Regions from separate parts of the Kribbella sp. NPDC050241 genome, predicted to be linked through region 2. Evidence: riboswitches for the same ligand, from Rfam matches in the RefSeq annotation. Region 2 holds a riboswitch; each other region holds the start of a gene.
What was found. Region 2 has a riboswitch for cobalamin ahead of ACIBG5_RS25650 (ribonucleoside-diphosphate reductase subunit alpha). Riboswitches for the same ligand answer to the same signal wherever they lie in the genome.
Positions count from the first base shown of each region.

Region 1: linked by a shared signal. The riboswitch ahead of cobN (cobaltochelatase subunit CobN) and the one ahead of ACIBG5_RS25650 (ribonucleoside-diphosphate reductase subunit alpha) in region 2 are both predicted to bind cobalamin.
Region 3: linked by a shared signal. The riboswitch ahead of metE (5-methyltetrahydropteroyltriglutamate--homocysteine S-methyltransferase) and the one ahead of ACIBG5_RS25650 (ribonucleoside-diphosphate reductase subunit alpha) in region 2 are both predicted to bind cobalamin.
Region 4: linked by a shared signal. The riboswitch ahead of ACIBG5_RS03185 (putative cobaltochelatase) and the one ahead of ACIBG5_RS25650 (ribonucleoside-diphosphate reductase subunit alpha) in region 2 are both predicted to bind cobalamin.

Region 1 covers NZ_JBITJE010000001.1:689,211-694,637, reverse strand. Annotated here, with positions in the region: gene cobN (cobaltochelatase subunit CobN) at 1-1,077, opposite strand, end outside; cobalamin riboswitch at 1,113-1,240, opposite strand; gene ACIBG5_RS03155 (vanadium-dependent haloperoxidase) at 1,267-2,571, shown strand; gene ACIBG5_RS03150 (DUF3500 domain-containing protein) at 2,577-3,545, opposite strand; gene ACIBG5_RS03145 (hypothetical protein) at 3,651-4,019, shown strand; gene ACIBG5_RS03140 (histidine phosphatase family protein) at 4,037-4,696, opposite strand; gene ACIBG5_RS03135 (cobalamin biosynthesis protein) at 4,708-5,427, opposite strand, start outside.
Region 2 covers NZ_JBITJE010000005.1:456,274-461,700, reverse strand. Annotated here, with positions in the region: gene ACIBG5_RS25660 (Fic family protein) at 1-860, shown strand, start outside; gene ACIBG5_RS25655 (DinB family protein) at 920-1,501, shown strand; cobalamin riboswitch at 1,562-1,719, shown strand; gene ACIBG5_RS25650 (ribonucleoside-diphosphate reductase subunit alpha) at 1,852-4,665, shown strand; gene ACIBG5_RS25645 (ribonucleotide-diphosphate reductase subunit beta) at 4,626-5,427, shown strand, end outside.
Region 3 covers NZ_JBITJE010000007.1:33,991-39,417, forward strand. Annotated here, with positions in the region: gene ppdK (pyruvate, phosphate dikinase) at 1-2,154, opposite strand, end outside; cobalamin riboswitch at 2,473-2,699, shown strand; gene metE (5-methyltetrahydropteroyltriglutamate--homocysteine S-methyltransferase) at 2,791-5,046, shown strand; gene ACIBG5_RS29135 (VWA domain-containing protein) at 5,092-5,427, opposite strand, start outside.
Region 4 covers NZ_JBITJE010000001.1:699,120-704,546, forward strand. Annotated here, with positions in the region: gene ACIBG5_RS03175 (hypothetical protein) at 1-12, shown strand, start outside; gene ACIBG5_RS03180 (AAA family ATPase) at 6-2,957, opposite strand; cobalamin riboswitch at 3,047-3,179, shown strand; gene ACIBG5_RS03185 (putative cobaltochelatase) at 3,252-5,285, shown strand; gene cobO (cob(I)yrinic acid a,c-diamide adenosyltransferase) at 5,285-5,427, shown strand, end outside.

The DNA of each region.
Region 1 (5,427 bases), on a different contig from region 2:
AGTGTCCAGGCCGACCGCGTTCCCGATCCGGGCGTGCTTGGTCGGGTACGACGACAGCACCAGCGCGAGTCGCTTGTCGCCGTTCGGCACGTGCCGGAGCCGTGCATGCGCCACCGCGATTCCTGCCAGCCGGGTACACCGCTCCGGGTCCGGCGCGTACCGGGCCAGACCGTCGGCGTCGTACGCCTTGAAGGAGAACGGGATCGTGATCAGTCGTCCGTCGAACTCGGGGATCGCCACCTGGGTCGCGGCGTCCATCGGACTGATCGCGGCGTCGCTGGCCAGCCACTGCTCGCGGGTCGAGGTCAGCGCGAGGCCTTGGATCAGCGGGATGTCGAGGGACGCGAGCGCGCCGGCGTCCCAGGCATCATCCGAGCCGCCTGCGCTCGCGTTGGCCGCGACGGACCCGCCGGCGGCCAGGAGGGTCGTGACGAGGACGTCGCACTTCCGCAGCAGGTCGAACAGTCCGGCGTTCTCATCGCTGGTCGGGTCGAGTCCGCGGAGCGTCCCGCAGTACACGGGCAGCGGCTGCGCGCCGGCGGCCTCGACCGCACTTGCCAGCGCATCGACGAAGGCCGTGTTCCCGGAGATCTCGTGCGCTCGGTAGTAGACGATGCCGACCACCGGCCGCTCATCCTCGACGAACGTCCCGCGGACGCCGTACGCCGGGAGTGCGCGGGGCGGGTCGAACGCGTCGCCCGTCAGCAGCAGCGTGTCGCTCAGGAAGCCGGCCAGGTTGCGCAGATTCTCGGATCCGCCTTCACGCAGGTAGGCCAGCGCCTCGGTCACCGCGCCCGCAGGCACGGTCGACAACGACATCAGTTCGGCGTCGGGCGCGGCCTCGCCACTGACCACGACCGCCGGCTTGCCGGAGGCGAGCACCGCGTCGAGGCCCTCCTCCCAGGCCCGGCGACCGCCGAGCAACCGGACCACGACGATCTCGGCCGCGTCCAGCAACGGGGCCAGGTCGGCGAGGTCGAGCCGGGCGGGGTTCGCGACCTTCCAGCCGGCGTCCGCCTCGGCGGCGGCGAGCAGATCGGTGTCGGCGGTGGAGAGCAGCAGGAGGTTCGCGGGCATGCGCGACCGGTCCTTCCTCGGGGTGTCCACGCCCCGTCCGGAGGTGCGACAGCGGCAGTTCCTGACTCCCCTACGCCTGACTACGGCGCTGGGTCACAGTGGCGGGACCGTCCCGGACTCACACCGGGTTCCTGCAGTTGCCATCGCTTGACGCCGAGACTCTATCGGACGCGCCCACTTATGCTGGACGTGACCAGAAGGCGGCTGAAGGAGAATCCGGTGCGCCGCGAACACCCTGGACTCGTCATCGCTCTCGCTGCCGGTCTCGTCGCCTCGGCCGTCCTGGTCCCGACCAGCCTGGCGACCGGCATTCGCCAAGGCGACGGCACCGACGACACGGATCCGGCGGTGGTCACGACCTGGAACGCGATCGCCGAACGGACCATCCTCACCGAGAACTCCACCCCGATTCCCGTGTCCGGGCAGTACTTCGGCTTCGTGTCGATCGCCGTGTACGACGCGGTCGTCACGATCGAGGGTCACTACCGGCCGTATCTGAAGCAGCCACGAGCCCAGGCCCACGCATCGACGCAGGCCGCGGCCGCGACCGCGGCGTACCGCGTGCTGAGTCACTACTTCCCGGCTTCGGCACGGCAGCTCGAGGCTGACTACTCCGCGTCGCTCAGCGACGTCTCGAGCGGCCCAGCGAAGGCGCGGGGGCAGGAGGTCGGTCAGGCAGCCGCGGATGCGCTGATCGCGGCACGGCGCAACGACGGGCGCGATGCCGCACGGTCATTGGACGTCACGCCCGGACCGGGCAGGTGGCGGCCGGCGAACAGTGAGCCGATGCGAGTGCAGTGGCTCGGGTTCGTCCGGCCGCTCGTGCTCAAGTCGCCGAAGCAGGTAGAGCTGCCTGGTCCCGACCCGCTCGACTCCGAGGCCTACGCCCGCGAGCTCGCGGAAGTGACGAAGAAGGGCGCGAAGGACGGCTCCAGTCGTACGGCGGAGCAGACCGAGACCGCGCTGTTCTGGAGCGCGAACCCGGTCGCGCAGTACCAGCAGGCGCTGCGCGACAAGGTCACCCGGCGCGGACTGGACACCGTCACGAGTGCGCGTGCCTTCGCGCTCCTCGGCACCAGCACCGCCGACGCCCTGGTCGCGTGCTGGCGGACCAAGTACGACTTCGCCTTCTGGCGACCGGGTACGGCGATCCACCTGGCCGACATCGACGGCAACGGCGACACCACCGGCGATCCGGAGTGGAAACCCCTGATCGCGACACCACCGGACCCGGAGTACGTCAGCAGCCACGCCTGCATCACCGGCGCGGCGACGGAGACCTTCCGCCGGCTGTTCGGCGGGCGTTCACTCGACCTGAACGTCTCCTCGCCGGTGACCTCGACGACCCGGCACTTCGACTCCGCCCTGCTGCTGGACGACGAGACGAGAAGCTCCCAGGTCTGGCAGGGTCTGCAGTTCCGCCAAGCGGTGGACGACGGGAACCGGCTCGGCCGCCAAGTCGCGAACTGGGTCGCGACCCACCAGTTCCGCTGAATCGCTCAGCGGTGCATCGCGTAGTGGGCGGCGAGGAGGTCGGTGCCCCAGTCGTTGCGGAGGTCTCGCCAGACCGAGTGGATGTGGTTGGCGTCGTCCTGGGTGTTGTCGTACTCGGCCAGGAACGTCGGGCCGGCGATCGAGTAGTAATGGCGGTGACCGATGCCGGGTTCGGTCGCGCCGGCCCAGGCGAAGCTGAGGCGCTCGATGCCCTGGTCGGTGATGTCCTGCCAGGTCTGCAACCCGATCGGTCCGGCGGCCCTTCCGACGTACTGGCCGATGAGGAGGCTGAACAACTGCCGTTGTTCCGCGGTCATGTCGCCGTACGCGAGGCCCTGGTGGAGAAGGCTGGCGTCGGCGACCGGGTCGTGCCGGGTCAGGATGTCGTCGGGTGCCTCCGGTGAGACGACGGCCACCTCACGCTGGGCCGGCTCGAGCGCGTGCAGGAGCTGGAAGCCCAGGTCCTGCTCGGCGGCGAGGAAACGCCGGCCGGCCTGCGGCCCGGACCGGACCTCGGCCGGATTCGACCCGAGGAACTGCGGGGTGAACGAGATCGCCCCGTCCACGAGCGTCACGTGCAACGCGAGGTGGTGCCCGTTCAGCCGCCAGGCCCACGGCTCCGTCCCGGCCGGATCGCCCAGCACCCGCAGGAAGTACCGGTCGCCGACGACGGATCCCTCCCACTCGCCGCTCGGCGGCAGGGCCGGGATCCCGCGCACGATGATCTCCGCGTCCCACACCGCCCAGACGTCGGCCACACCGCGCTCACTGCACCCGATCGCGACGAGCCGCTCCACCAACTGCTGCTGGGCCGGAGTCAGCTCCGTCAGCGGAAGGCCCGGTACCGCACCCGGCAGGTAGGTCCACTGCTTGTGGTCCGGGGTGTCGAACGCCGCCTTGATCTTGTCCAGCTGCGCCGGTGACAGGCTCGCCAAGAGTTCGAGAACCGCTTCCCGGGTCTGCTCCACAACCATGCCGATGCTCCCGTTCCGTCGACCAGAATGCCTCGCCCAGCCTACGACCACCACCTCGCCCCGGTCGCGACACGTAAGAACCCGACGCCGTCGTACGCTGCGCTGGTGTCTGGACGGTCAGGGGCTCGCGGCGTGGTCTCTGTCGCGGTGGGGTCCCTGAGCAGGCCTGGCGCGATGCTGGCCGTCTACCTGGTCTTCCTGTTCGTTCTGTACCTGGTCACTGCGGACCCTTACAAGGCGATCACGCTTCCGTTCGCGGCCGTCATCGGCGCGCCGGGCTTCGCAGTTGTGCGGTGGGCGTGGACCAAACGCATCCACCCCTGGTGGATCCTTCGTCGGCGCGGGGACGATCCGGAGCATCCCGGGCCGCGGAGTGGGGCGTTCACCATCGGCCTCGCAGTCCTGCTGATGGTGCCCGGGGTGGCGGCGATGCTGCTCGCGGCGTTGTTCATCCTCGCCGCCGTGCGCGGGTGAACCTGTCGGCTGCCGCGTTACAGCCAGGCCGATCGCTCCCGTTCCGTCGGTTCGTACGTCGTCCACTGTTCGAACGGCCGGTCCAGCTTGTACCGGAAATCCGGCTGCCGCAGCAGGACCCGTGTTTCGGCATTGTCCGGGTTCCGCAGTGTCTCGAAGAACTTGACCGACCAGTGGAACCAGCGCATGCAGAACAGCCGCATGGTCAGCCCGTGCGACACCAGCAACACGTTCCGCGGCGCGTCCGGGGACTCGAAGTCGCGGTGCATCGTCTCCAGGAACGTCGACACCCGGTCGTACACGTCCGACCCCGACTCACCGTGGGTGAACCGGTAGAAGAAGTGCCCGAACCGGTCCCGGAGCACCTCCTGCCGCTCGATGTCCGCGGTGTCCTGGTAGTTGGCCCAGTCCTGCTCCCGCAGCCGCGGCTCCTCCCGGGGCTCACCGATCAGGTCGTCCAGCCCGAGTGAGTCCAGCGTCTGCAAGGCCCGCACGTACGGCGAGACGTACACGCGGGCCGGCTCGTTCTCGAACAGCTCCCGCAGGTACTTGCCCGCCTTGGCCGACTGCTCGTGCCCGTGCGGCGTGAGCGGGATCGCGTGGTCGGGTACTCGCTCGAAGATCGACTTGTCCAGGTTCGCCTCGGACTCGCCGTGCCGGATCAGTGCGATCCGCATCGGGCGGTGACTCAACCCCATCGTGTTCCCTTCCGGCCGGCGACGGCCAGGATCGCGGCGACCCCGGCGGCAGCCACACCGACACGCCTGGCCAGCGCGGCGGTACGGCGTACGTCCGCAACCGCCGGTGTGGGTCCGTCGCCCAGTGTGCCTCGGTCCTCCTGGTATGACCCGTAACTGTTCGTGCCGCCGAGGGTCAGATCGAGTGCACCGGCGAACGCGGCCTCGACCGGCCCGGCGTTCGGGCTCGGGTGCTTCCGCGCATCCCGCTGCCAGACCTGGATGGTCTGTCCGGGCCGGCCGGCGGCGAGTCCGGTGAGCAAGGCGCACACGCGAGCAGGCAGCAGGTTGAGTACGTCGTCCAGCCGCGCGGAAGCCCAGCCGAAGTTGAGGTACTTCGCGGACTTGTAGCCGACCATCGCGTCCAGAGTGTTGGCGGCGCGGTAGCCGAGCAGCCCGGGTACGCCGAGCACCCCGCCCCAGAGCAGCGGAGCGACGCACGCGTCGGAGGTGTTCTCGGCGATCGACTCGACAGTCGCGCGGGCAAGCTCGTCGGCTTCCAGGCTGGTCGCGTCTCGCGCACACAGGTGGCTGAGACGGTCGCGGGCCGCCGGGATGTCCTTCTCCTCGAGCAGCCCGGCCATCGTCTCAGCCTCGCGCTCCAGACTGCGGGCGCCGAGCACCGTCCACGTCGCGGCCGCGGTGACGAGCGTGTGGACGATCGGACGATT
Region 2 (5,427 bases):
ACCTGCTCGAGGCGCACCGGCGCTTGATGGCCCAGTCCCCGACACCCGAGTTCGGCGGCGAGGTCCGCTTCCTGCAGAACTGGATCGGCGGCCGCTCCCCCGCGGAGGCGTACTACGTCCCGCCGCCGGCGCACCTGGTGCCCGACCTGCTGGCGGATCTGATGACCTTCGTCCGGGAGTCCCGGCTGCCGGTGCTGGCGAAGGCCGCGATCGCGCACGCACAGTTCGAGACCATCCACCCATTTGCCGATGGCAACGGCCGGACCGGGCGAGCGCTGATCCACCTGATCCTGCGGGCCGATGGACTGGTCACGCGGACCGTGCCGCCGGTGTCGCTGTCGCTCGCCACGCACGCGATGCAGTACGTCGAAGCACTGACGGCGTTCCGGCATGTCGGTCGCGCGACTACTGCGAAGGCTCGGTCGGCGGCGAATCCGTGGCTGCGGATGTTCGCGATGGCCTGCAGCCACGCGACGGCGGAGGCCGCTCGCTTCGAGCAGACGGCCGCCGAACTGAAGTCCGCATGGCGCGAGCGAGCCGCGCCTGTCCGCGGCGGCTCGACAGCCGACCTGCTCATCGAGGCACTGCCTGCCGCGCCGGTGCTCACGCTCGCGGCGGCCGCGCAACTTGTCGACCGCTCCCAGCAGGCAACCAACCAGGGTCTGGCGAGGCTCGTCGAGGCCCGCATCCTGCGTGAGATCACCGACGGCCGACGCAACCGCGTCTACGAGGCGCCCGAACTGATCGACGCGTTCACCCTGCTCGAACGCCGCTTCGCCAGCCCGGCCGCGGACACCCGGATCGAGCCACCTAGCAGACCGGTTCCATCGAGGCCAGCACCAACACGCCACGCACATTGACTTTCTTCTCCCGAGCGAGCAAGAATTCGAACATATGTTCGATCGTACAGGGAGAGATGATGCCAGAGCCGTTCGACTGGGACATCCTGCACCGGCCATCGGCGATGGCCATGGTCCGGGGCCAGCTCGGCTTCAGCTGGATGGTGCTGTCCGGCCGGCTCGCGCAGTTGACCGACGACCAGTACTTCTGGCGACCGAGCAGCGAGGCGCTGACCGTCGTACGCCGGCACTACACCGGGCGGTTCCGATCACTCGGGTCCGGCGAGTGGGTCGCGCAGTGGCCCGACGAGCCGGACCATCGCGGGCCACGCACGATCGCCTGGCTGATCGCCCATCTGACCGAGACGTTCTTCGAGCGCTGGGAGTGGACGTTCGGCGCGAGCCAACAGGGACGTGCCGACATCACCCTGCACGGCAACGCGCGCGATGCGGTGGCGTGGCTGACTCACTGGGTCGAGGCCTGGCAGGACGCGATCGCCGCTCTCGACGAGGAGCAGGTGATGACGATCGGCCTCAGCCAGGCGACCGAGCTGGACGCGGGCGAGCCGTTCGGTCACGTCGTACTGCGGCTGAATCGTGAGCTGATCCACCATGGCTCGGAGATCATGACGCTCCAGGACCTCTACGCGGTCGCGGCGTGAGGACCACAACATGTGCGACATGCGGCGTGGCGCTACCACAAGATCTAGGGTCAGCCACTTAGCATCACTACTGCTGGTGGTTCGGAGTGGTCGGCACCACAAGATGTGGGGCCACGCCGAGGCAACAGGGGAATCCGGTGCGAGTCCGGAACTGCCCCGCAACGGTGAGCGGAAGCCTTCCGCGAGTCCGGATACCTGCCACCGGCGCGTGCACCGCCGGTGCACGTGGTCCGAGACCTCGCGGGTGGGTCGCAGGGCGTGGCGGCAGTGTTCCCGGCCGGTTCTGCCGGCCCCGTCGTGCGCCCCTCCGCGTGGCTCCGATCCTCCGAACTCTTTTGGAGACAACACCTGTGACGATTGCTTCCTCATCCCGGTCGGCGACAGCCGACCGGTCGATCCAGCTGACCGTCGTACGCCGCGACGGCGGCCACACCGGCTTCGACCAGACCAAGATCTCGGTCGCCATGACCAAGGCGTTCCTCGCCGTCGAGGGTGCCGAGGCGGGCACCACCCACCGGGTCCGTGACCTGGTGACGGACTTGACCGGCCGGGTCGTCGAGGCCCTGACGAGCCGCGGTGACGCCCGCCGCAGCGTGCAGGTCGAGGACATCCAGGACCAGGTCGAGCTGGCGCTGATGCGCGCCGGCGAGCACCAGGTCGCCCGTGCGTACGTCCTCTACCGCGAGGAGCGCACCAAGGCCCGCACCCCGGCCGACCCTTCCGGCATCACCGACAAGCCCGCGCTCAGCGTCCGCGCGGCCGACGGCAGCACCGCGCCGCTCGACATCGACCGGCTGCGCGTGATCGTCGCGGAGGCGGCCACGGGTCTGGACGCGGTCGACCCCGAGCTGATCCTCGACGAGACCCTCGGTTCCTGCTACGACGGCATCGCACAACACGAGGTCGAGCTCGCTCTGGTGATGGCCGCCCGGTCGTACGTCGAGACCGAGCCGCAGTACAGCTTCGCCGCGTCCCGGCTGCTGCTCGACCAGATCCGTCGCGAGGCGCTCGGCCGCGTCCACGGCGAGCCGCGGCAGGCCAGCCAGGCGGAGATGGCCCAGGCGTACGTGGACTACTTCCCGCGCTACGTCGAACTCGGGGTCGAAGCCGGGCATCTCGATCCCGAGCTGGCCACCTTCGACCTCCCGCGCCTCGCCGCCGCGATCCAGCCCGAGCGCGACCTGGACTTCACCTTCCTCAGCCTGCAGACCTTGTACGACCGCTACCTGCTGCACATCGACAAGGTGCGCTTCGAGCTGCCGCAGGCGCTTTTCCTGCGCGTCGCGATGGGGATGGCGCTGCGCGAGGACGACCGTGACGCAAAGGCCATCGAGTTCTACGAAATGCTCAGCTCGTTCCGGTTCATGACGTCGACGCCGATCCTGTTCAACTCCGGCACGACCCGACCGCAGCTGTCTGCCTGCTTCCTGACCACCGTCCAGGACGACCTGGCCGAGATCTTCGCAGGCATCCGCAACAACGCGCTGCTCGCCAAGTACTCCGGCGGCCTCGGCAACGACTGGACCCCGGTGCGCGGCATCGGCGCCAGGATCCGCGGGACCAACGGTGAGTCGCAGGGCGTCGTACCGTTCCTGAAGATCGCCAACGACACCGCGGTCGCGGTGAACCAGGGTGGCAAGCGCAAGGGTGCGGTCTGCGCGTACCTCGAGACCTGGCACATCGACATCGAGGAGTTCCTCGACCTGCGCAAGAACACCGGCGACGAGCGGCGCCGTACCCACGACATGAACACCGCGAACTGGGTCCCCGACCTGTTCATGCAACGGGTCGAGGCCGGCGGCGACTGGACACTCTTCTCCCCCGACGACGTGCCCGAGCTGCACGACCTGTACGGCACTGCGTTCGCGGACGCTTACCGCGGTTACGAGCAGGCCGCGGACCGTGGCGAGATCCGGGTGTTCAAGCGGGTCAAGGCGGTCGATCTGTGGCGGCGGATGCTCACGGTGCTCTTCGAGACCGGGCACCCGTGGATCACGTTCAAGGACCCGTGCAACCTGCGCTCGCCGCAGCAGCACGACGGTGTCGTCCACTCCTCGAACCTGTGCACCGAGATCACCCTGAACACCAGCGCCGACGAGATCGCCGTCTGCAACCTCGGCTCGGTGAACCTGGCTGCCCACGTCACACCTGACGGGCTGGACGCCGAGCTGCTCCGCGACACCGTCATGGCGGCGGTCCGGATGCTCGACAACACCATCGACACGAACTTCTACACCACGCCCGAGTCGGAGCGGTCGAACCTGCGGCACCGGCCGATCAGTCTCGGCCTGATGGGGTTCTCCGACGCACTCTTCCGGCTACGGATACCGTATGCCTCAGAGGCGGCGGTCGCCTTCGCCGACAGCTCGATGGAGCAGATCAGCTACCACGCGATCGAGGCCTCCAGCGATCTCGCCGCCGAGCGCGGCCGCTACTCGTCGTACGACGGATCGCTGTGGAGCCAGGGCATCCTGCCGATCGACTCGCTCGAGCTGCTCAAGACGGCGCGGGACGGCGACCTGATCGTTGACCAGAGCAAGCAGCTCGACTGGGACGCGCTCCGGCAGAAGGTCCGGCGCGACGGCATGCGCAACTCCAACGTGATGGCGATCGCGCCGACCGCGACGATCTCCAACATCTGCGGGGTGAGCCAGTCGATCGAGCCGACGTACAGCAACCTGTTCGTGAAGTCGAACATGTCGGGTGAGTTCACCGTGGCGAACCCGTACCTCGTGGCCGACCTGAAGGCGCGCGGGCTGTGGGACCAGGTGATGGTGTCCGACCTCAAGTACCACGACGGCATCCTGGCGGGGATCGAGCGGATCCCGGCCGACCTGCGCGAGCTGTACGCGACGGCCTTCGAGATCGACCCGATGTGGCTGGTCAAGGCGGCGTCGCGGCGGCAGAAGTGGATCGACCAGTCGCAGTCGCTGAACCTCTACATGGCCGCGCCGTCGGGCCGGGCGCTGGACGAGCTCTACAGGTCGACTTGGCGGTATGGACTCAAGACGACCTATTACCTGCGTTCCCAGTCAGCCACCCATGTGGAGAAGTCCACGCTCCAAGGGACGGACGGCCGGCTGAACGCCGTACAAGTTGCGCTTCCCGAGCCCACCGGAGCCGTTTGCGCCATCGACGACCCGGACTGCGAGGCCTGCCAGTGACGACCGGATTGGGAGAGATCTCCGTCGGGGCGTCCCGGGTCGAGGTCGCCGACAAGGCGATGATCAACGCGCGGGCGGACGTGAACCAGTTGCTGCCTTTGAAGTACCGGTGGGCCTGGGAGAAGTACCTTGCCGCCTGCAACAACCACTGGATGCCGACGGAGGTGTCCATGCAAGCCGACATCTCGTTATGGAAGTCGAGGGACGGCCTCACCGAGGACGAGCGGATGATGCTGAAGCGCAACCTCGGCTTCTTCGCTACGGCGGAGTCTCTGGTCGCGAACAACATCGTCCTGGCCGTCTACCGGCAGCTGACCAACCCCGAATGCCGGCAGTACCTGCTGCGCCAGGCGTTCGAGGAGGCCGTGCACACGCACACCTTCCAGTACATCTGTACGTCGCTCGGCCTGGACGAGGGCGAGCTGTTCAACATGTACCGCGAGGTGCCGTCGATCTCGGACAAGGACGCGTGGGCGCTGAAGTACACCCAGCACCTGGAGGACCCGGACTTCCGGACCGGGACGCCGGAGAGCGACACCGCGTTCCTGCGCGACCTGATCGCGTTCTACGTGGTGTTCGAGGGGATGTGGTTCTACACCGGGTTCGCGCAGATCCTGTCGCTGGGCCGGCGGAACAAGATGGTCGGCATCGCCGAGCAGTACCAGTACATCCTGCGCGACGAGTCGATCCACCTGAACTTCGGCATCGACTGCATCAACCAGATCAAGCAGGAGAACCCGCACCTGTGGACGGCTCGTTTCC
Region 3 (5,427 bases), on a different contig from region 2:
GATCTCCGGTTGCGGGTCCTTGCCCTGCTGCTTCAGCTCGACGGCCGCGGACGCGATCGCCCGGACCTGCATCGCGAACAGCCCAGGGATGACCAGACCGAGCCGGACACCCCGCAGGCCGAGCATCGGGTTCTCCTCGTGCAGCCGCTCGACCGCCGCCAGCAGCGCGGCATCGTGACCCGGGTCCTGACCGCGCTCGCGGGCCAGCGCGACCTTGACCGCCAGATCCTCCATCGACGGCAGGAACTCGTGCAGCGGCGGGTCGATCAGCCGGATCGTCACCGGCTGCCCGTCCATCGCGGCCAGCAGCTCCAGGAAGTCGCCCCGCTGCAACGGCTCGAGCTCGGCCAGCGCCGCATCGCGATCACCGTCGTTGTCGGCCAGGATCAGCCGCTCGACGGCCTCCCGGCGCTCGCCCAGGAACATGTGCTCGGTCCGGCACAGCCCGATCCCCTCGGCCCCGAACCGCCGCGCCCGGGCCGCGTCGTCCGCGGTGTCCGCATTGGTCCGTACGCCGAGCCGCCGTACGTCGTCCGCATGCGTGATCAACCGGTGCACCGCGGCCACGAGTTCGTCGCCGGACTCGGGAGCCAGCGAACCTTCGAAGTACTGCACCACCGGGGACGCGACCACCGGGACCTCGCCGCGGAACACCTCGCCGGTCGTCCCGTCGATCGAGATCGTCTCGCCGGCCTCGATCACCGTACCGTGCACCTTGATGGTGCCCTGGGCAACGTTCACGTCGAGCTCCTCGGCGCCGCAGACACAGGTCTTGCCCATGCCGCGGGCGACCACGGCCGCATGCGAGGTCTTGCCGCCGCGGCTGGTCAGGATCCCCTGCGCCGCGATCATGCCGTGCAGGTCGTCCGGGTTCGTCTCGCGCCGGACCAGGATCACCTTCTCGCCGCGGTCCGCGGCCTCGACCGCGGCGGCCGAGGTGAACACGATCGTTCCGGACGCCGCACCCGGCGACGCACCGATCGCCTTGGTGATGAGATCGGTGTCCGCGTCCGCGTCGAACCGCGGGAACATCAACTGCGCGAGCTGCGCACCCTTCACCCGCTTCAGCGCCTCGTCGGTGTCGATCACGCCCTCGTCGATCAGGCTGGTCGCGATCCGGAACGCGGCCGCCGCGGTCCGCTTGCCGACCCGCGTCTGCAGCATCCACAGTTTGCCGCGCTCGACAGTGAACTCGATGTCGCACAGGTCGCGGTAGTGGCCCTCGAGCTTGGCCATGATCGCCATCAGATCGTCGTACGACGTCTTGTCGATCTGCTCCAGGTCCGCGAGCGGGACGGTGTTGCGGATGCCGGCCACCACGTCCTCGCCCTGCGCGTTCTGCAGGTAGTCGCCGTACACACCGGGCTGACCGCTCGACGGGTCGCGGGTGAACGCGACGCCGGTGCCGGAGTCCATGCCGAGGTTGCCGAACACCATCGAGCAGATGTTGACCGCCGTACCGAGGTCGGTCGGGATCCGCTCCTGCCGGCGGTAGAGGATCGCGCGCTCGGAGTTCCACGAGCCGAAGACGGCCTCGATCGCCAGGTCCATCTGGGTCCGCGGGTCCTGCGGGAACTCGCGGCCGGTGTGCTCGTGGACGGCCTGCTTGAAGGTCTCGACCAGGCGCTTCAGGTCGTCCGCGTCCAGGTCGAGGTCGTTGCGGGTGCCCTTGGCTTCCTTGGCCGCCTCGATCGCGTCCTCGAACACGTCGCCGTCCATGTCGAGCACAGTCTTGCCGAACATCTGGATCAGCCGGCGGTACGCGTCCCAGGCGAACCGCGGGTTGCCGGAGTGATGCGCGAGCCCGTTCACCGAGTCGTCGTTCAGGCCGACGTTCAGAACGGTCTCCATCATCCCGGGCATCGACACGGCCGCTCCGGACCGGACCGAGACGAGCAGCGGGTCGTCGGCCTGGCCGAGCTTCTTGCCCATCTTCTGCTGCAGTACGTCGACGTGGTGGTCGATCTCGTCGGCCAACTCCGGTGGCACCGAGCCGGTGGCCAGGTACGCGCGGCAGGCCTCGGCGCTGATGGTGAATCCGGGTGGCACCGGCAGGCCGAGGTTGGTCATCTCGGCCAGGTTCGCCCCCTTCCCGCCGAGCAGCTCCTTCATGTCCTTGTTGCCTTCGGCGAAGTCGTAGACGAGTTTCGGCACGATCACTCCCTGTGGTTCAGGCGGTGCTTCTGAGCGCGGTGAGGTGGCCCGCTGGCCCATCGACTCCAGTGGCGGGGGCGTTGCTCTCAGAGTAAGCCCAAAAACCAGTCCAGTTGAACACTGGTCTCACGATGCCGACGTGACTCTGCCCACAGGTCGAAGGCCGGAAAACCCTTCCCCCGTTGACAACGCAAGACAATCGGCACGTCCGCCAACGAAACCTTCCGGCGAATCGATCCCGGGGTTTCGTCGCGTCGACGGCGGGTACCGCGAGTGGTGTTCGTCTCGCCGTCCGGCGCGTCGCGGTGCCCGCGGGTTACGCTCGGCACTGCCGACGGTTCGCCTGGTCGGGTGGTCGACGACGAGGCGAGGCAAGAGGGAACCCGGTGTGAATCCGGGACTGCCCCGCAGCGGTGAACGGGAACGACAGCCGTCAGACAGCACTGGACGCCCGGCGTCCGGGAAGCGACGGCCAGTAGGCCGACCGGTCGGACCGACCGGACTGCCCGTGAGTCCGAAGACCTGCCGACGGTCCGCGCACCAGCCGGTGCGCGGTGGATCGGTGGTCTCGTGGGAGGACCCGTCCGGCGTCTCCGCGACCCCGCCGATCCCTGGCACGCTCGCGAGGAGAGAGACGTGAACACCATCAAGACAGTGCTGGGCTATCCGCGCATCGGCCCGGACCGCGAACTCAAGAAGGCCGTCGAGAAGTACTGGTCCGGCGACAGCGACGCGGCCGAACTGGAGGCGACCGCCCACCGACTGCGCGCCGACACCTGGCGCGACCTGGCCGGCCGCGGACTCGACGTTCTCCCCGGTAACACCTTCTCGTACTACGACCAGATGCTCGACCATGTGCAGCTGTTCGGGATCATTCCGGAGCGCTTCCGCGCCCTCGATCGCTCCGGACTCGACACGTACTTCGCGATGGCACGTGGCCACGCCGAGGTCGCGCCGCTGGAGCTGACCAAGTGGTTCGACACCAACTACCACTACTTGGTCCCCGAGCTCGCCGAGAACACGGTGTTCCGGCTCAACCCGGCCAAGCCACTCGAGGACCTGGCGGCCGCGCGAGAAGCCGGTGTGGAAACCCGTCCGGTCCTGATCGGACCACTGACCTTCCTGCTGCTCTCGAAATCCACAACTCCGGGCTTCGAGCCACTCAGCCTGCTCGACCGTCTCCTGGACGCGTACGCCGAACTCCTCGGCAGGCTCGATGCCGCGGGAGCCGACTGGGTGCAACTGGACGAGCCGGTCTTGGTCCAGGACCGCACACCGGCTGAGCTCGACGCCCTCCGTCGCGCGTACGACCGGTTGGCGAAGCTCACCGAACGCCCGCGTCTCCTGGTCGCGACGTACTTCGGAGATCCCGGTGCTGCCCTGCCGGTGCTGGCGTCCACCGCGGTCGAAGGGCTGGCGGTCGACCTCGTGTCCACTCCTGGACTGGTCGACCAACTGGCCGTCTTGCCGTCCATCCAGCGTAAGACCGTTTTCGCCGGGGTGGTCGACGGCCGGAACGTCTGGCGCACTCCCCTGGGTGAGGCGTTGTCGACCTGCGTGAAGCTGCTCGGCTCCGTCGGCCGGCTCGCCGTCTCCACCTCGTGCTCGCTGCTCCACCTGCCGTACGACGTGGATGCGGAGGACGAGCTTGATCCGCAGGTGCGGGCGCGACTCGCGTTCGCGCGGCAGAAAGTCGACGAGGTAGTCCTGCTCGGCCGTGCGCTCAGCGAGGACGAGCCCCGCGTACTGGTGAACCTCGACAATCCGTCCCGCGGCCCGTTGAACGACTCCGGCCTCGCTCGTGAGCAGGCGGTCCGCGACCGGGTCGCCGCGATCCGTCCCGAGGATCGGCAGCGAGCGCCGTACGACGAACGCCGGACCGCGCAGGAGTCGATCGGGCTGCCGGATCTCGCGACCACCACGATCGGCTCGTTCCCGCAGACCGCGGACCTCCGCCGAACCCGCACCGAACTCCGGTCCGGCCGGATCGACCAGGCGACGTACGACGAGCGGATGCGGGCCGAGATCGCGCGAGTGATCAGCCTGCAGGAAGAGCTCGGGCTGGACGTGCTCGTGCACGGCGAGCCCGAGCGCAACGACATGGTCCAGTACTTCGCCGAGCAGCTGGATGGCTTCGCGACCACCAGGCACGGCTGGGTGCAGTCGTACGGCAGCCGGTGCGTCCGGCCACCGATCCTGTACGGCGACGTGTCGCGACCCGAGCCGATGACCGTGCGCTGGGCGTCGTACGCGCAATCGCTGACCGAGCGGCCGGTGAAGGGGATGCTGACCGGGCCGGTGACGATCCTGGCCTGGTCCTTCGTCCGCGACGACCAGCCCGTCGCCGTCACCGTCGATCAGGTCGCGCTGGCCCTGCGGGACGAGGTGGCCGACCTAGCGTCGGCCGGGATCAGGATCGTGCAGGTGGACGAACCTGCGCTGCGCGAGTTGCTGCCGTTGCGATCGGCGGAGCAGCGGGCGTACCTGGACTGGTCGGTCGGTGCGTTCCGGCTGGCCACCGGCGGGGCGTCCGCCGAGATCCAGATCCACACGCATCTGTGCTACTCGGAGTTCGGTGCGGTGATCGCCGGGATCGACGGACTGGACGCCGACGTGACCACGATCGAGGCCGCGCGGTCACGCATGGAGATCCTCGGCGACCTGGCCGCCTGCGGATTCCGCCGCGGCGTCGGGCCAGGCGTGTACGACATCCACTCTCCTCGCGTCCCCAGCCAGGACGAACTCACGGATCTGATTGCCCGGGCCGTGGCGGCCGTGCCGGCAGACCGGTTGTGGATCAATCCTGACTGCGGCCTGAAGACCCGCGGCTACGACGAGGTGATCCCCGCGCTCCGGCACCTGGTCCAAGCGGCCCGGACTGCCCGCAGCTGAGTGGCCTTGCCGTGGGCACCTTGTTTGGTGCCCACGGCAACCGAGTCAGAGTTTGCGGCGGGTGCGGAGGTAGTCGCCTACTACGGCGGCGCCGAGGCCGTCGGGGTCGGGGGCCAGGACTCGGCCGCCGCTGCGGCGGGCCAATAGGTCGACGAAGGCGTTGAGGCGGGGGTCGTCGCCCAGGCGGAAGACCGTGAGCGACGCGCCGAGTTTGGCCAGGCGGTCCACCTCGAAGATCGTCTTGCGGAGCGTGGCCGGCTCGGGTGGGTAGGAGAATTCCGCCGTACCGTCCGGCTCGAGGTGCGCGGTCGGCTCGCCGTCGGTCACCATCAGGACCACCGGCTGCGCGTCCGGATGACGACGCAGATGACGGCCGGCCAG
Region 4 (5,427 bases), on a different contig from region 2:
CACCTTCACTGACCAGGCAGCCGCCGCTCAGCCAGAGCGGCGGCTGCCACCCGGGTCGTAGTCCCGGTCTTCCGCAGAATGTTCGAGACATGAACACTGACCGTCTTGTCACTGATGAACAGATCCTTGGCGATCTCGGAGTTCGACCGCCCGGCCACGAGAAACGTCAGCACCTCCCGCTCCCGCCCGGTGAGCGCTGCCAGCCGTGAGTCGTCGACGGACGGCACGTCCTCGACCGGGCTCAAGTCAACCTTTGCCCGCCGCGCGAGCGACTCGATCTCTCGACGCAAGGGCTCGGCGCCCAACTCGACCGCGCATTCATGAGCCTGCCGCAGGAGGCCGCGTGCCTGCGCCGAAGTCGGTCCACTGGTGAGCTCAGCCTCGGCGCACCGCCACTGCGCGACCGCTTGATCCCAGCGACTTCCGGCAACACCACACGCGTCTGCCGCGCGGCGCCACAGGTCAGCTTGATCCAGGGTGTTCCGGCAGCGGCCGATCTCGGCCGCAAGGAGTGCCTCATTCATCGCTTGGACATCCACGCCACCCATGGCGTCGGCGAAGGGCGCCCGCGGCCATCCGTCGATGACGCTGTCGAGCGCGTCCGCGGCCGCAGCGACGGCGGCGACCTCGCCGCGGTCGCGGGCGGCGCAGGCTGCGTCGGCCGCCGCCTGGGCGAAGCCCGGAAGTACCTCGTCATCCCACCCCTCAGGCGCCTGATCCAGCACGGTCAGACGTGGGCGTGCCCAGGCCACGGAGTCTGCGGCCTTGCCTTCCGCCGTCATCAGCTCGATGCCGACGCGGGTGATGTACGGGCGGAGCGGATTGAAGTCGTCGGAGATCAGCTCCAACGCCCGATCGAAATGCTGCCGGGCCTCCTCGGTCCGGCCCGACCTGACGGCGAGCAGGCTTGCGGCCAGCCTCACGCCTGCTCCAGGGATATCGGCCGCGCGGGCGGCCAACGCTGACCGCAACAAGTCATGGCACTCGTCCCACCGGCCGAGTTCGATCAGCTCACCGGCGGCCTGGAAGGCGAGGAAATACGCCCAGACACCGGCGCCGGCGGAGACCGCCTCGACATACGACGCGCGAGTGACCTCGGCTGCGTCGGATCGCGGGCCGATCGTGTGGAGGGCATTGAAACGGAAGATGGCGGCATTGGTGGCGGTGTCGATATCTCCGCAGGACCTGGCCAGCTGCTCCGCAACCTCCGCACCGGCGAGCGACTCGAGCGGCGCGCGACTGTCGGACACAGCCGCCAATGCACCCAAGGCTCGCCCGATGGCTTGCGCCGAGCCTGACCTGTGCGCGATCCGGACCGCTTCCTCTGCGTGCAGTACGTCGTCTGGCAGGCCGTGCAGCGTCTCGCTCTCGGACAGCTCCGCGAACGCGACGGCGCGCTCTGCGCTCGCGGGGAAGTCGGTCGTCAACTCGATCGCTTCCCGAACGTCGGCCAGGTCCGGCATGCCGGGCGCGGTCGAGCTCCAGCGGGCGTCGGACCGCGCGACCAGGAGATCGCAGGCCAGCAACGGCTCGCGCGTTTTGTCCACCAGGCTCAATGCCTCGGTCAGGAGCGGGACGGCCGCGTCGGCCAGGCTTGCCCGGAGACAGATCGTGCTTGTCCGTCGCAACAAGCGGATTCTGTCGTCACGCCCGCCTCGGATCGCTGGTGATGCCGACTCCCAGAGAGCGCACGCGCGGCGGAGTTGGATCGCCTCTTCGGACGGGGCCCGTAGCTGCGCTGCCTGGTCGGCCGCCACCAGCGACCAGCGGAAGGTCGCATCGATGTTGCCGGCTCGTTCGTTGTGGACCGCCAGGTCGGCGGCCGTCAACTCGGCGGGTCGCGACTCGAGTACGCGGACATAGTCGGAATGCAGCTCGATCGATTGGTCGGGCGACAGACCGTCGTACAGAACCTCGGCCAGCAGCGGATGACGGAACCACCAGCTACCGCTGTCGTTGCGCACGACCCCACGGTCCTGCGCCTCGGACAGGCTGGGGGTGATCTGATTCGCGTCGATCCCATGGCCGGATGCGACCTGGCTCAGTACCGCGGACGACGTCGGGCGACCGCCAACGGCGAGAACTCTGGTGAGCAGCCGGGCCCGTTCGCTGAGGCCGTGCCAGGTGGCGAGCAGCGCTTCCCCGAGTGCGGCCGGGACCGTTGGAGGCAGACTTCGCTCAGCGCCGGACAGGCCGCGGACCATGAGTTCGACGAGATAGGGGTTGCCGTCCGACCTGGCCAGGACCTCGGTCGCGAGCTCGATGTCGGGCGTGTGGCCGAGCAGTCCTTCGATCTGGTTGCTGACGGCCCCCAGGTCGAGCGGTTGCAAGGAAGTCTCGCCGAAGTACGGCATCCGGCGCATGTCGGCCAGCCAGGAGTGGAGTGGATGCCCCTCGCCGCGTTCCTCGGTCCTGCAGGTGGCGATCAGGACCAGCCGCTGGACCCGGAATCCGGCGATCAAGTAGGACAGCACGTCCAGCGAGGCCACGTCGGCCCACTGCAGGTCGTCGATGACGACCACCGTCGGGCGCTGGTCCGCGATCCGGTTCAGCACGAGATCGACCAGCATCGGCAGCCGCGTCGAGTCGATGCCGTCGGCAGCGTCGCCGCTGCCGTTCGTGCCGATCGAGGGAAGCAAGGCGGTCAGCCGATCGGTCGCGGCGAGGATCCGCTCCCGCTCGTCCGCGTCGGCCTGGCTGAGCCAGTCCTGCAGTGCGCCGCTGATCGGGGCGAACGGAACCGACGCGCCACCGAAGTGCACGCACGATCCCCACAGGACGGTCAGCCGCGGATCCCGGCACATCTCCCGCGCCAAGCGGCTCTTTCCGATGCCGGCTTCACCGTGGATCACGATCGCGCGCGGGATCCCGCCGACGGCGTCGCGCAGCACATCGCCGAGCAGTTCCTGTTCGACGGCCCGTCCCGCAAACCGATGATCGGCCCGAAGACCCCCCATGTCACCTCAGTGAACACCCATCCGCGCCCAACCGACAGGCCCACCACCGCCGGGTGCGGGTGTGAACCTGGTCGCTGAGGGATGGGTGGCGTGTGTCATGATCGGGCGGACGGTTGTGGAGGAACACCGGTGACCGGCTTCGGCCGGGAGTCCGGGGCGGTCCCGCCACTGTGACCGGGGTGAATCCCGGAAGCCAGGACATCCACCTCCGTCCGTCGGACTGCGGTCTCCGTGGTACGGCGTACCAGCTGCCGGCGGGCGTGGATACCCGCTCGACGAAGGGATCCACCGCTCATGCGGCCTGCCTCACCGTCCAGTGGTTTCCCGTTCACCGCCGTGGTCGGGATGGACGATCTTCAGCTCGCCCTGATTCTGGCGGCGATCTCGCCGGCGATCGGTGGGGTGCTGATCCGGGGCGAGAAGGGTACGGCGAAGTCGACCGCGGTCCGCGCACTGACCGAGATCCTCCCGACGGTGGACGTCGTACCGGGCTGCCGCTTCTCCTGCGACCCCGACCACCCGGACCCGGCCTGTCCCGACGGGCCGCATTCGTCGGTCAGCGAATCCCGGCCGGCCCGGCTGGTCGAGCTTCCAGTGGGTGCGACCGAGGACCGTGTGCTCGGGTCGTTGCATCTCGAGAAGGCGCTGGCCGAGGGCATCACGGCGTACGAGCCTGGTCTGCTGGCCGCGGCGCACCGCGGGATCCTGTACGTCGATGAGGTCAATCTGCTGCACGACCATCTGGTCGACGTACTGCTCGATGCGGCGGCGATGGGACGTGCGACGGTCGAGCGGGACGGGGTGTCGGTCACGCACCCGGCGCGGTTCGTGCTGGTCGGCACGATGAACCCGGAGGAGGGTGAGCTCCGGCCGCAGTTGCTCGACCGGTTCGGGCTGACTGTTGATGTCGTCGCCAGCCGGGATCCTGCCGTCCGGGTCGAGGTGATGCGGGCTCGGCTCGGATACGAGGCTGATCCGGATGCCTTCATTGCTCGGTACGACGGTCCGCAGCGCGAGCTCGCCGAGCGCATCGTCAAGGCTCGTGCCCTGCTGACCGAGGTGATTCTCACCGACCCCGCTTTGCGTCAGATCGCGGAGATCTGCGCGTCGTTCGACGTCGACGGGATGCGGGCCGACTTGGTCACCGCGCGTACGGCGGTTGCCCACGCTGCCTGGTCCGGGCGCACTGTGGTCGAGGTGGATGATGTGCGCGCGGCCGCCAAGCTGGCGTTGCCGCACCGGCGTCGTCGAAATCCGTTCGACGCTCCAGGTCTTGACGAGGACCAGCTGGAAGAGGCGATCAACAACAGCACTCCGCCCCCGGAGGACCCGGACGACGATCCGGACGGTCCAGGCGGTCCGGGCGGGGGAGCGGATCCCGCGGACGACGGCAGCCCGGCCGACGCGGACCCTGCCGACTCCACCGCAGACCCGGCCGGAGTCGACCCGGATGGGCCAGAAGGCGGCGAGGCGAGTGGCCGGCCTGGGCCGGCGCCGGCTGGTGAGGTAGTCGGCAGCTCGGAGCCCTACAAGGCGCGGTTGCTCAGTGTGCAGGCCGCCGGGACAGGCGTCGCCGGTCGGCGGTCCCGGGCGATCACCGAGGTCGGGCGCGTGGTGGGCGACCGTTCACGGGCAGGACGTGAGGCAGGCCGCCCGCATCTCCTGGCAACTATCCGATCCGCGGCTCCGCATCAGCATGCGCGCGGGCGGACCGGGCCGGGGCTCGCGGTGCGGGCGGCGGATGTGCGGCTCGCCGTACGAGAAGGGCGCGAGGGCAACCTCGTGCTGTTCTGCGTGGACGCGTCCGGCTCGATGGGAACGAAGAAGCGGATGGGTGAGGTGAAGACCGCGATCGTCTCGCTGCTCCTGGACGCGTACCAGCGCCGTGACACCGTCGGCCTCGTCACGTTCGCCGGTGCCGCTGCGACGGTCGCCCTGCCGCCCACCGGCAGCGTCGAGACCGCCGTACGCCGGCTTGAATCGCTGCCGACGGGCGGACGTACGCCGCTCGCCGAGGGACTGCTGCAAGCCGCCGAGGTACTGCGGATCGCCGCGATCCGCGACCCACGTCGACGCCCACTGCTCGTGCTCGTCACCGACGGCCGAGCCACCCACGGAGACAACGCGTTCGCCCGCGCCCGCCAGGCGGCCGGCTGGCTTGCCCAGCACGGGATCGCCACGGTGGTCGTCGATTGCGAGCCGCGCCGCGGCGTCCGGCTCGGGCTGGCCGGGGAGCTCGCAGCCGACCTCGGCGCCGAGTACCTCGACCTCGGTGACGTTGCCGCTGGCAACCTCATCCGCACGGTGACGGACCGGAGGGCGGCCTGATGCCGAAGGGGCAGCCCAGTGTGGTGCCGCAGGACGGCCTGACCACCCGCCAGCGCCGGAGCCGGCCGCTGCTGATGGTGCACACCGGTGAGATGAAGGGAAAGTCGACGGCCGCCTTCGGGATGGCTCTGCGCGGCTGGAA